Regions from separate parts of the Metabacillus hrfriensis genome, predicted to be linked through region 2. Evidence: riboswitches for the same ligand, from Rfam matches in the RefSeq annotation. Region 2 holds a riboswitch; the other holds the start of a gene.
The links. A riboswitch is a leader RNA that binds a small molecule or an ion and turns the genes downstream of it on or off. The one in region 2 is predicted to bind S-adenosylmethionine.
Positions count from the first base shown of each region.

Region 1: another riboswitch for S-adenosylmethionine. It lies ahead of QLQ22_RS22135 (alpha/beta hydrolase); the one in region 2 lies ahead of QLQ22_RS05660 (MetQ/NlpA family ABC transporter substrate-binding protein).

Region 1 covers NZ_CP126116.1:4,450,049-4,454,513, reverse strand. Annotated here, with positions in the region: gene QLQ22_RS22140 (AAA family ATPase) at 1-540, opposite strand, end outside; gene QLQ22_RS22135 (alpha/beta hydrolase) at 591-1,361, opposite strand; SAM riboswitch class I at 1,435-1,542, opposite strand; gene QLQ22_RS22130 (DUF4395 domain-containing protein) at 1,758-2,171, shown strand; SAM riboswitch class I at 2,248-2,361, shown strand; SAM riboswitch class I at 2,446-2,553, shown strand; gene QLQ22_RS22125 (methionine ABC transporter ATP-binding protein) at 2,796-3,827, shown strand; gene QLQ22_RS22120 (methionine ABC transporter permease) at 3,817-4,465, shown strand, end outside.
Region 2 covers NZ_CP126116.1:1,141,867-1,146,331, reverse strand. Annotated here, with positions in the region: gene QLQ22_RS05665 (ammonium transporter) at 1-834, shown strand, start outside; gene QLQ22_RS05660 (MetQ/NlpA family ABC transporter substrate-binding protein) at 929-1,747, opposite strand; SAM riboswitch class I at 1,815-1,922, opposite strand; gene asnB (asparagine synthase (glutamine-hydrolyzing)) at 3,402-4,465, opposite strand, start outside.

The DNA.
Region 1 (4,465 bases), 1.8 Mb from region 2:
GTCATGAATGATGCGGAGCAGGGTCAGCTGTCTTGATGGAGAAAGAGCGGCCTCTGGTTCATCCAATAAATAGACGGCTTTCTGGCCATTGCCGAAACGATTGAGAAAGAGGGATAAAAAAGATTCACCATGTGATTGATGATGAAGCGATTTACCGCCATATGGGCCAAAAACGTCACCAGACAATGGCTCTTCATTCAATTCTTCCAGATAGGATGCAAACTGATAAAAGGACTCAGCTCTTAGGAAAAAGCCATTTTTAACTTTAGGCATCCAGGCAAGCTTGATATATTTTCCTAAATCAGATTGAGAGCTTCTAGTTTCATAAAGATGATGGCTGCCGCCAGCGGTATTAAACCCGCACTGATAGGCAATGGCTTCCATCAATGTCGATTTGCCGGATCCATTTTCACCTGCAAAAAAAGTAACAGGGCTTTTAATTTTAAGTTCATCCAAATGTGAAATGGCAGGAATGGAAAAAGGATACGTTTCAAACGAAGGTATCTCTTCTTTATTTAATTTGATTAATTTTAAAAACATGTTTATCACCTGCTCTTAGTTTAACAGGAATGCCGGAAGAAAGTCATTGGCTAAACGGAAATTTTGTAGAATGGATGACAGCACAAATGTATGTAATCCGAGGTTCTATCTGCAATAATTTCTTTATCGTAATCCATGGAAGCAACGTGATAGGAGTTAGTTAGACTGATGATTTTTTTCATAGATGATGAGACGTTTTCAAAAAGGGTATCGGAGCTGTCCGGAGGGACGACATGGTCTTCTTCGGATTTAAAAACGAGCAGCGGACATGAGACTTCTGAAAGCTTTGGTTTTATAAATTTTATAAGATTAAGGAGATTATGAACGGCTGTAATTGGAACAGCTGAGTAAGTAATTTCTTCGATTCCTTCTGCTTTTATATCCGGTTTTCCTTCAGCAATGAACCTTGGCTCTGTCAGATCTTCGAAAGACTCATATCCAGGCACGCTTAAAGCAGCATTAATCGTAATCACACCGCTGATTTCTTTGTATTTGCCAGCTAAATGCAAAGCTAGGATGCCGCCCATAGATTGACCTGCAATAAATACTTTCCGGCAGATTTTTTTCAGCTTTAAATAAGTCTGTTCAATGTCTTTGATCCAATCCAGATAACAGCAGGCTTCAAGCTCGCGAGCATCTGTCCCGTGGCCTTTTAATCGCGGGGCAAGAACGGTGAAGCCTTTATCAGCAAGCAGTTTTCCCAGTTCTCCAACACTTTGAGGTGTTCCAACAAATCCATGGCAAAGCAGAATGCCAATCTCATTTCCTTTATAAAAAAAGCTTTCAGCACCGGGCAATACAGAGTAAATCGTTTCAGTCATTTGTGATTCCTCCAATTCATACAAATCATAAAAGAAAAACCCTCTCTTTCATTGGCTATAAAGAGAGGGTTTTTCTCTATCAACCAAAGCACAGCAGCTTTGCTGGTGGGAGCACCTTTCCGTTTGCCGGCGGTTGCTGTGAAGTCGCGGAGCCAGATCTCTCGTTCACTCTTGATAATTTATTTAATTCTGATTGGTTTAGTTGGTTTTAATGATCTTATCACGGCCGCCTTCTAACTGTCAATAAACTTTGAGGTTATGAAAGCAGAGAATCAGCGATTTGAGTACCCCATTCACACGCTTTTAAGGGGGGGAAATCCCCTGAGGTTTCTATCTTCACAAATGACAAAAACAGGAGTAGAATACTAATATTCCAATCAGATAGGTGGGATTTAAGTGAATACGATTCCTAAACCTCTTGTATTAACGAATCAATGGTTTATTGTGTTATCTGTCGCAGCCGCTTGGGTTTCAGGATCCGGCTGGTTTCTTCTTATACCTCTTATTCCAGGATTAATGGGGCTTCTTTTTAAATTTAACCCTATTATGAAGACGGCAAAGCTCTTTTTAAGAAAAAAGCCTTCGGAATACATTCCCGAGGATTTCGAACAGCAGCAGTTCAATCAGATGATTGCAGTCATCTGTCTTAGTCTTGGTTTTCTTGGTTATATGATGAACTGGATGACTCTGGCTTATATCTTTACCGCAATGGTCGCGCTAGCTGCATTTGTTGCCATATTAGGCTTTTGTGTTGGCTGCTTTATTCGTTTTCAGTGGCAGCAATACCGATACCGCAGGCTTTCAAAGTAGTCATATTTTTATGAAAAAAGTGTTGACTTTTTGAAAATACCAGCGTAAAGTAGGACTCACATCGAAAATATGAAACTTCTTATCACGAGAGGTGGAGGGATTTGGCCCTTTGAAACCTCGGCAGCAGACTCAGACTTTCCTGAGAACTGTGCCAACTCCAACAAGCGTGATTTCGCTTGAGAGATAAGAAGAGTGAACGGTCTTTTACCTTTGATCTTACCCTCTTCTTGGCTTTCAGGAAGAGGTTTTTTGTTTTTCAGCAAATTAAATAGATTTCTTATCCAGAGAAGCGGAGGGACTGGCCTGATGATGCTTCGGCAGCGGACTTTTATAAAAAAGTACTGTGCCAATTCCAGCAGGCAAAAAGCCTGGGAGATAAGAAGAGACCTAGTGATTCTTTATGAATTCATGCCCTCTTCTTGTCGGATAGAAGAGGGTTTTTTATTTAGAGATAAGAAAGTATAAAAATTTGCGCATTGATGTCTAGCTCCATTGCCCAACTCCTCGGCCAGAACAAATCCGCCAAAAAAGTCAAACCCGGACTTTTCTGTCAGATTCTTATCTGTCTGTCGGAGCTAAACGGGCGCTTGCGCTTTTCAAATCAATATCACGGGAGGAATACATATGATTCAATTTGAAGGTGTCACAAAGGTTTATAACAGCGGCGGAAATGAAGTGAGAGCCCTTAACGGCATTGATCTTCATGTGAAGCAGGGGGAGATTTGCGGTGTGATCGGATTCAGCGGAGCCGGTAAAAGCACACTGATCCGCACAGTGAATTTGTTAGAGCGTCCAAGCTCGGGAAAAATCATTGTTGATAATCTCGATTTAACGGCACTATCCCAAAAGGAAGTAAGACAAGTAAAACGCAAAATCGGCATGGTCTTCCAGCATTTCAATCTGCTGAATTCCAAAACGGTCTTCGCCAATGTTGCGATGCCGCTCCTTCTTGCAAAAGCCTCTCAAAAAGAAATCAAACAAAGAGTAACAGAATTATTGTCGTTTGTAGGGTTAGAGGACAAAGCAAATCAATATCCAGACCAGCTGTCAGGGGGTCAAAAACAGCGTGTCGGCATTGCAAGAGCACTGGCTACACAGCCCTCCATTCTATTGTGTGATGAAGCAACATCTGCACTTGATCCTCAAACAACCGGGTCCATTCTGAAGCTTTTGAAAAAAATCAATCAGGAATACAACATTACAATTTTAATGATCACCCATGAGATGTCAGTTATCAGGGAGGTTTGCGATAGGGTTGCAGTAATTGAGGGCGGAAAAATTATCGAGTCAGGCTCAGTATTTGATGTATTCTCAAATCCTCAAACAAAAACAGCTTCGAACTTTGTCAGTTCTGTTCTGAATGATTCCATCCCTGAGTCTGTGCTGAAATTAGTGCAGGAGGAGAATGCACAGGGACAGATTTTCAAAATTAACTTTGTCGGCAAATCTTCGGGCCAGCCGCTGCTTTCTCAGATTGCTAAACGGTTTGATCTTGATATCAATGTTTTATTTGGAAACATCACAGAGCTTCAGGGCATCCCGTTTGGACATTTGATTGTCGAGCTGCAGGGAGCAAAAAGCGAAATTAAACGGGCGTTATTAGTAATGAATCAGGAAAATGTCACAGTTAAAGAGGTGGAAGTACATGCTAGTTAATTCACAGCAAATTATTGATGCACTGATCGAAACACTTGCAATGACCGGTTTTTCATTGCTTTTCTCAACCTTGATCGGACTGCCGCTTGGTGTGCTGCTGGTCATTACAAGAAAAGGGCACCTATGGGAAAATGCCATTATTTTTAATATCTTGAACGGTGTCGTCAATATCTTCCGTTCTGTACCCTTCATTATATTAATGGTTGCGATTGTTCCGCTAACCAGATTAATTGTAGGAACATCAATTGGGACTGCCGCTGCTGTAGTGCCGCTTGTCTTTTATGCAGGTCCATATATTGCGAGATTGATTGAGAACTCATTATTAGAAGTGGACCCGGGAGTCATAGAGGCAGCAGAAGCTATGGGAGCAACACCAACGCAAATCATCTTTAAATTCATCGTTCCAGAAGCATTAAGCTCACTTGTATTAAGTCTTACAATCGCAACGGTTGGTCTTGTCGGGGCATCAGCGATGGCTGGAGCTGTCGGCGGCGGCGGACTCGGGGATCTCGCCATTACATACGGCTACCAGCGCTTTGACACAGTTGTCATGATTATTACCGTTACAATCCTTGTTGTGCTCGTTCAGGGGCTTCAATCATCAGGAAACTTATTATCTAAAAAAATCAGAAGACGAT
Region 2 (4,465 bases):
TTAGGCAAACAGGACTTCGCAGGCTCTACTGTTGTTCATTTAACTGGCGCAATGGCAGCTCTTGCAGCTACAATCGTCCTTAAACCAAGGCTAGGGAAATACGGGAAAGACGGAACAACGAATCAATTATCCGGCCACAATCAAGTGTATACAGCATTAGGAGTTCTGATCCTTTGGGTTGGATGGTTTGGTTTTAACGCAGGAAGCACATTTGGCGTGTCAGACGGATTCTTTGGCTATGTAGCATTAAACACTCAGCTAGCCGCTGCTGCAGGTGCAGTTGCTGCAATGATTATTGTTCGAATGATGACAGGAAAAGCGGATATTCCAACAACCTTGAATGGCGCACTGGCAGGACTTGTAGCTATTACAGCATCCTGTGCATTTGTTGCTCCTTGGGCAGCTGTTGTAATTGGATTAATCGGCGGGGTCATTGTCTATTTCAGCATGAAGCTATTTGATAAAGCTAAAATTGATGATCCGATTTTCGCCCTGTCTGTTCATGGTGCTGCCGGAATCTGGGGAACTTTATCGACCGGCTTCTTTGCAACTCCGGAACTCGCAGAACGAAACGGCGGTTTAGCAGGATTATTCTACGGCGGAGGTTTCACTCAGCTTGGTGTTCAAGCGATTGGAATCGTATCATGCGCTGCTTACGCGTTTGTCATCTCCTACGTCATTTTAAAAGTGATGAAACAAGTTATGGGCACAATCCGCGTAACGGAAGAAGAAGAAATGATCGGACTCGATATGAGTGAACATGGCAGCTACGGCTATCCTGAATCATTTGCAGCTGTTGAAGAAAGCAATTCAGGTAAAAAGACTACGGCTTGAAAGAAAAGGAGAATAATTTCAGGAGAGGCTTTAGCAAAAAGATATTGAACAGCTCTTTTAAAGAAAACCACTTCCCATGAAGTGGTTTTTCTCTTTATTTCTTCTGTTCCATCCAATCGGGTTTTCCGAATCCCTGAAAGTTTTTATCAATTGCTTTTTCAAATCCTTCAGATTCAACAACTTCTTTAATATCCTTAGCAAGCTCTGAATCTGCATCTTTCGTATTCATCACTACACGATTGCGATGCACATCATTCATATTCTCGAGCTGGACGGAATCTGCAAGATTCATTTTCGCGGCTAAAGCGAAATTTCCCGGTACAGCTGACAAGTCTGTGTCTTCCACCGCTCTTGGCAATTGGGCCGCTTCTACTGGAACGAAGGTTAATTTTTTTGGATTTTCAGTCACATCTTTTTCAGATACTTGGATAGGACTCACATCTTCATTCAGCTCAACTAATCCTCCATCTTTCAAAATCTGAAGCGCACGCGCTGCGTTCGTTGGATCATTCGGAATGGCGACGGTCGCGCCCTCTTTCACTTCACTGAGTGATTTGACTTTGTCAGAATAGATCCCCATCGGAGCAGTAGGGACAGTAATCACTTCAGATAAATCCATTTTGCTTTGTTTTGCGAAGGTTTCCATATAGATTTTATGCTGAAACAGATTGGCATCAAGCTCATCATTGCCGAGCGCCTGATTTGGCTGAATGTAATCATTAAACTGAACAACTTCAACCTCGTATCCTTTTTCCTCAAGTCCCGGTTTGATCGCCAGTTCAACCATATCCGTGTACGGACCTGCCGATGCTCCAATTTTGATGCTTTTCTTTTCTCCATTTGAGCCTTCTGCTCCGCATGCAGATAATACTCCCATTACAAGTACAATAAGTGCTAAAACTGTTTTTTTCATTTGTTCTCCTCCTTTTTTTACACAAAAAATTCCCCTTTCATTCAGAAAGAGGAATCGTATGTATGACGACTTATCTTCCAGAATGAATAATCATTCTGCAGGATTTAGCACCGTTCCATTTAAGGAGGTTGCCGGACTTCGCAGGGCCTGTTCCCTCAGTCTCTCTTGATAAGCAAGCTATTAAATTCGAATATCTGTATAATATACTCACAGCTTCATTCTGTCAATCATTATTTTAGAATAATCAAAAAAGTGTGATGCAGACAGATAAGAATCTATTAATAAATACTTTATTTTGCCATACCCTTATTTGATTAAGCTGAAAAACGCAGTATTTTGTGATTTCTCATTTTATTAAGTTAACATGCCCTCTTATTAGCCTAGCCGAAAATCTTGGATACTCATTGAGAGCGTATGATTCCTCTTTACAGGCTTAATCCTGGATTTGGATACTCATAGAGTGCGTATGTTTCCCCTAAACAGGCACAATCCTGGATTTGGATACTCATTGAGTGCGTATGATTCCTCTTTACAGTCTCAATCCTGGTTTTGGATACTCATAGAGAGCGTATGTTTCCCCTAAACAGGCTCAATCCTGGTTTTGGATACTCATAAAGAGCGTATGTTTCCCCTAAACATTCTCACTCCTGGTTTTGGATACTCATAGAGTGCGTATGATTCCCCTAAACATTCTCAAACTTGGTTTTGGATACTCATAGAGTGCGTATGATTCCCCTAAACAGTCTCAATCCTAGTTTTGGATACTCATAGAGAGCGCATGATTCCCCTAAACATTCTCAAACTTGGTTTTGGATACTCATAGAGTGCGTGTGATTCCTCTTTACAGTCTCAATCCTGGATTTGGATACTCATTGAGTGCGTATGATTCCCCTAAACATTCTCACTCCTGGTTTTGGATACTCATAGAGTGCGTATGTTTCCCCTAAACAGTCTCAAACTTGGTTTTGGATACTCATAGAGTGCGTATGATTCCTCTTTACAGTCTCAATCCTGGTTTTGGATACTCATAGAGAGCGTATGATTCCCCTAAACAGGCTCAATCCTGGTTTTGGATACTCATTGAGTGCGTATGTCCCCTAAACATTCTCAATCCTGGTTTTGGATACTCATAGAGTGCGTATGATTCCCCTAAACAGGCACAATCCTGGTTTTGGATACTCATAGAGAGCACATGATTCCCCTAAACAGTCTCAATCCTGGTTTTGGATACTCATAGAGTGCGTATGTTTCCCTTAAACAGGCACAATCCGGGTTTTGGATACTCATAGAGTGCGTGTGATTACTCTTTACAGTCTCAATCCTGGTTTTGGATACTCATAGAGTGCGTATGATTCCCCTAAACAGGCTCAATCCTGGTTTTGGATACTCATTGAGTGCGTATGTTTCCCCTAAACAGGCACAATCCTGGTTTTGGATACTCATTGAGTGCGTGTGATTCCTCTTTACAGTCTCAATCCTGGATTTGGATACTCAATGAGAGCGTATGATTTCCCTAAATTGGCTCACTCCTTGGATCTGCGGACAACCTTCAAACTTAATCCTTTTTATAAAGATCTTCTTACTGTTTAATAGGTTACAGCTATATTTCTGCGCGCTCACAAAAACAAAAAGCCAGCTTACTTCAGCTGACTCTTTAAGATTCCTCGATATTGATTCTGTACTTTTCAAACCAGACATGAATCTGCGCAAGGTGTGCCAGCAGCTGTGGACCTGTCATAAGCTGTCCGTACCAAGGCGCCTGAAACGCATTGCCTTCTGATTCGATAATATCGTTCAGCGCTTTTTTATCAAAAAAGACGTGAAGGGCAGAATCCTGGTTTTTCGTCAATGACTGAAGCCAAGTTTTTACGGCTTTTGTATAGTGAGGATTATGTGTTTTTGGATACGGGCTTTTTTTACGGTAAAGGACTTCTTCCGGAAGCACGCCTTCTAATGCTTTGCGGAGAATTCCTTTTTCCCGGTTTCCATGCATTTTCATATCCCATGGAATGTTCCAAACATACTCTACGAGGCGATGGTCCGCAAACGGAACACGGACTTCGAGACTCGCTCCCATGCTCATGCGGTCTTTCCGGTCCAGCAAGGTCGTCATGAACCAAAGAATATTGAGATAAAACAGCTGCCTGCGTTTAGATTCCGTTTCAGACTCACCATCAAGAAGAGGTGTCTCTTTCAATGTTTCCTGGTATCTTGTTTTCACGTACTCTTTTAAATTCAGCTTGCTTTGCCAATCTGTACGAAGCAGATTCATCCTCGCATCCGTTGATCTCATCCACGGAAATGCATCTTCGGATAAATCCTGCGGCCTGTGAAACCACGGATATCCGCCGAATATTTCATCTGCACATTCCCCTGACAGTCCTACGACAAAATCTTTTTTAATTTCTTTGCAGAACCATAGAAGAGAAGAATCAATATCCGCCATACCAGGCAGATCTCTGACTTCAACGGCTTCCGTTAAGTAATCAACAAGCTGCTGCTGTGTGATGATTGACCGGTGGTGAACCGTTTGAAAAGCATCCGTCATTTTATCAATCCATGGAGCGTCTGAGTTTGGCTGAAATTCATTCGCTTTAAAAAACTTATCATTATCTTCGTAATCAATGGAAAACGTGTGAAGGGGACCTTTGCCTTCTTTTTCAAACTCTTTTGCAGCAATGGCGGTGATCGCACTTGAATCAAGTCCTCCTGAAAGAA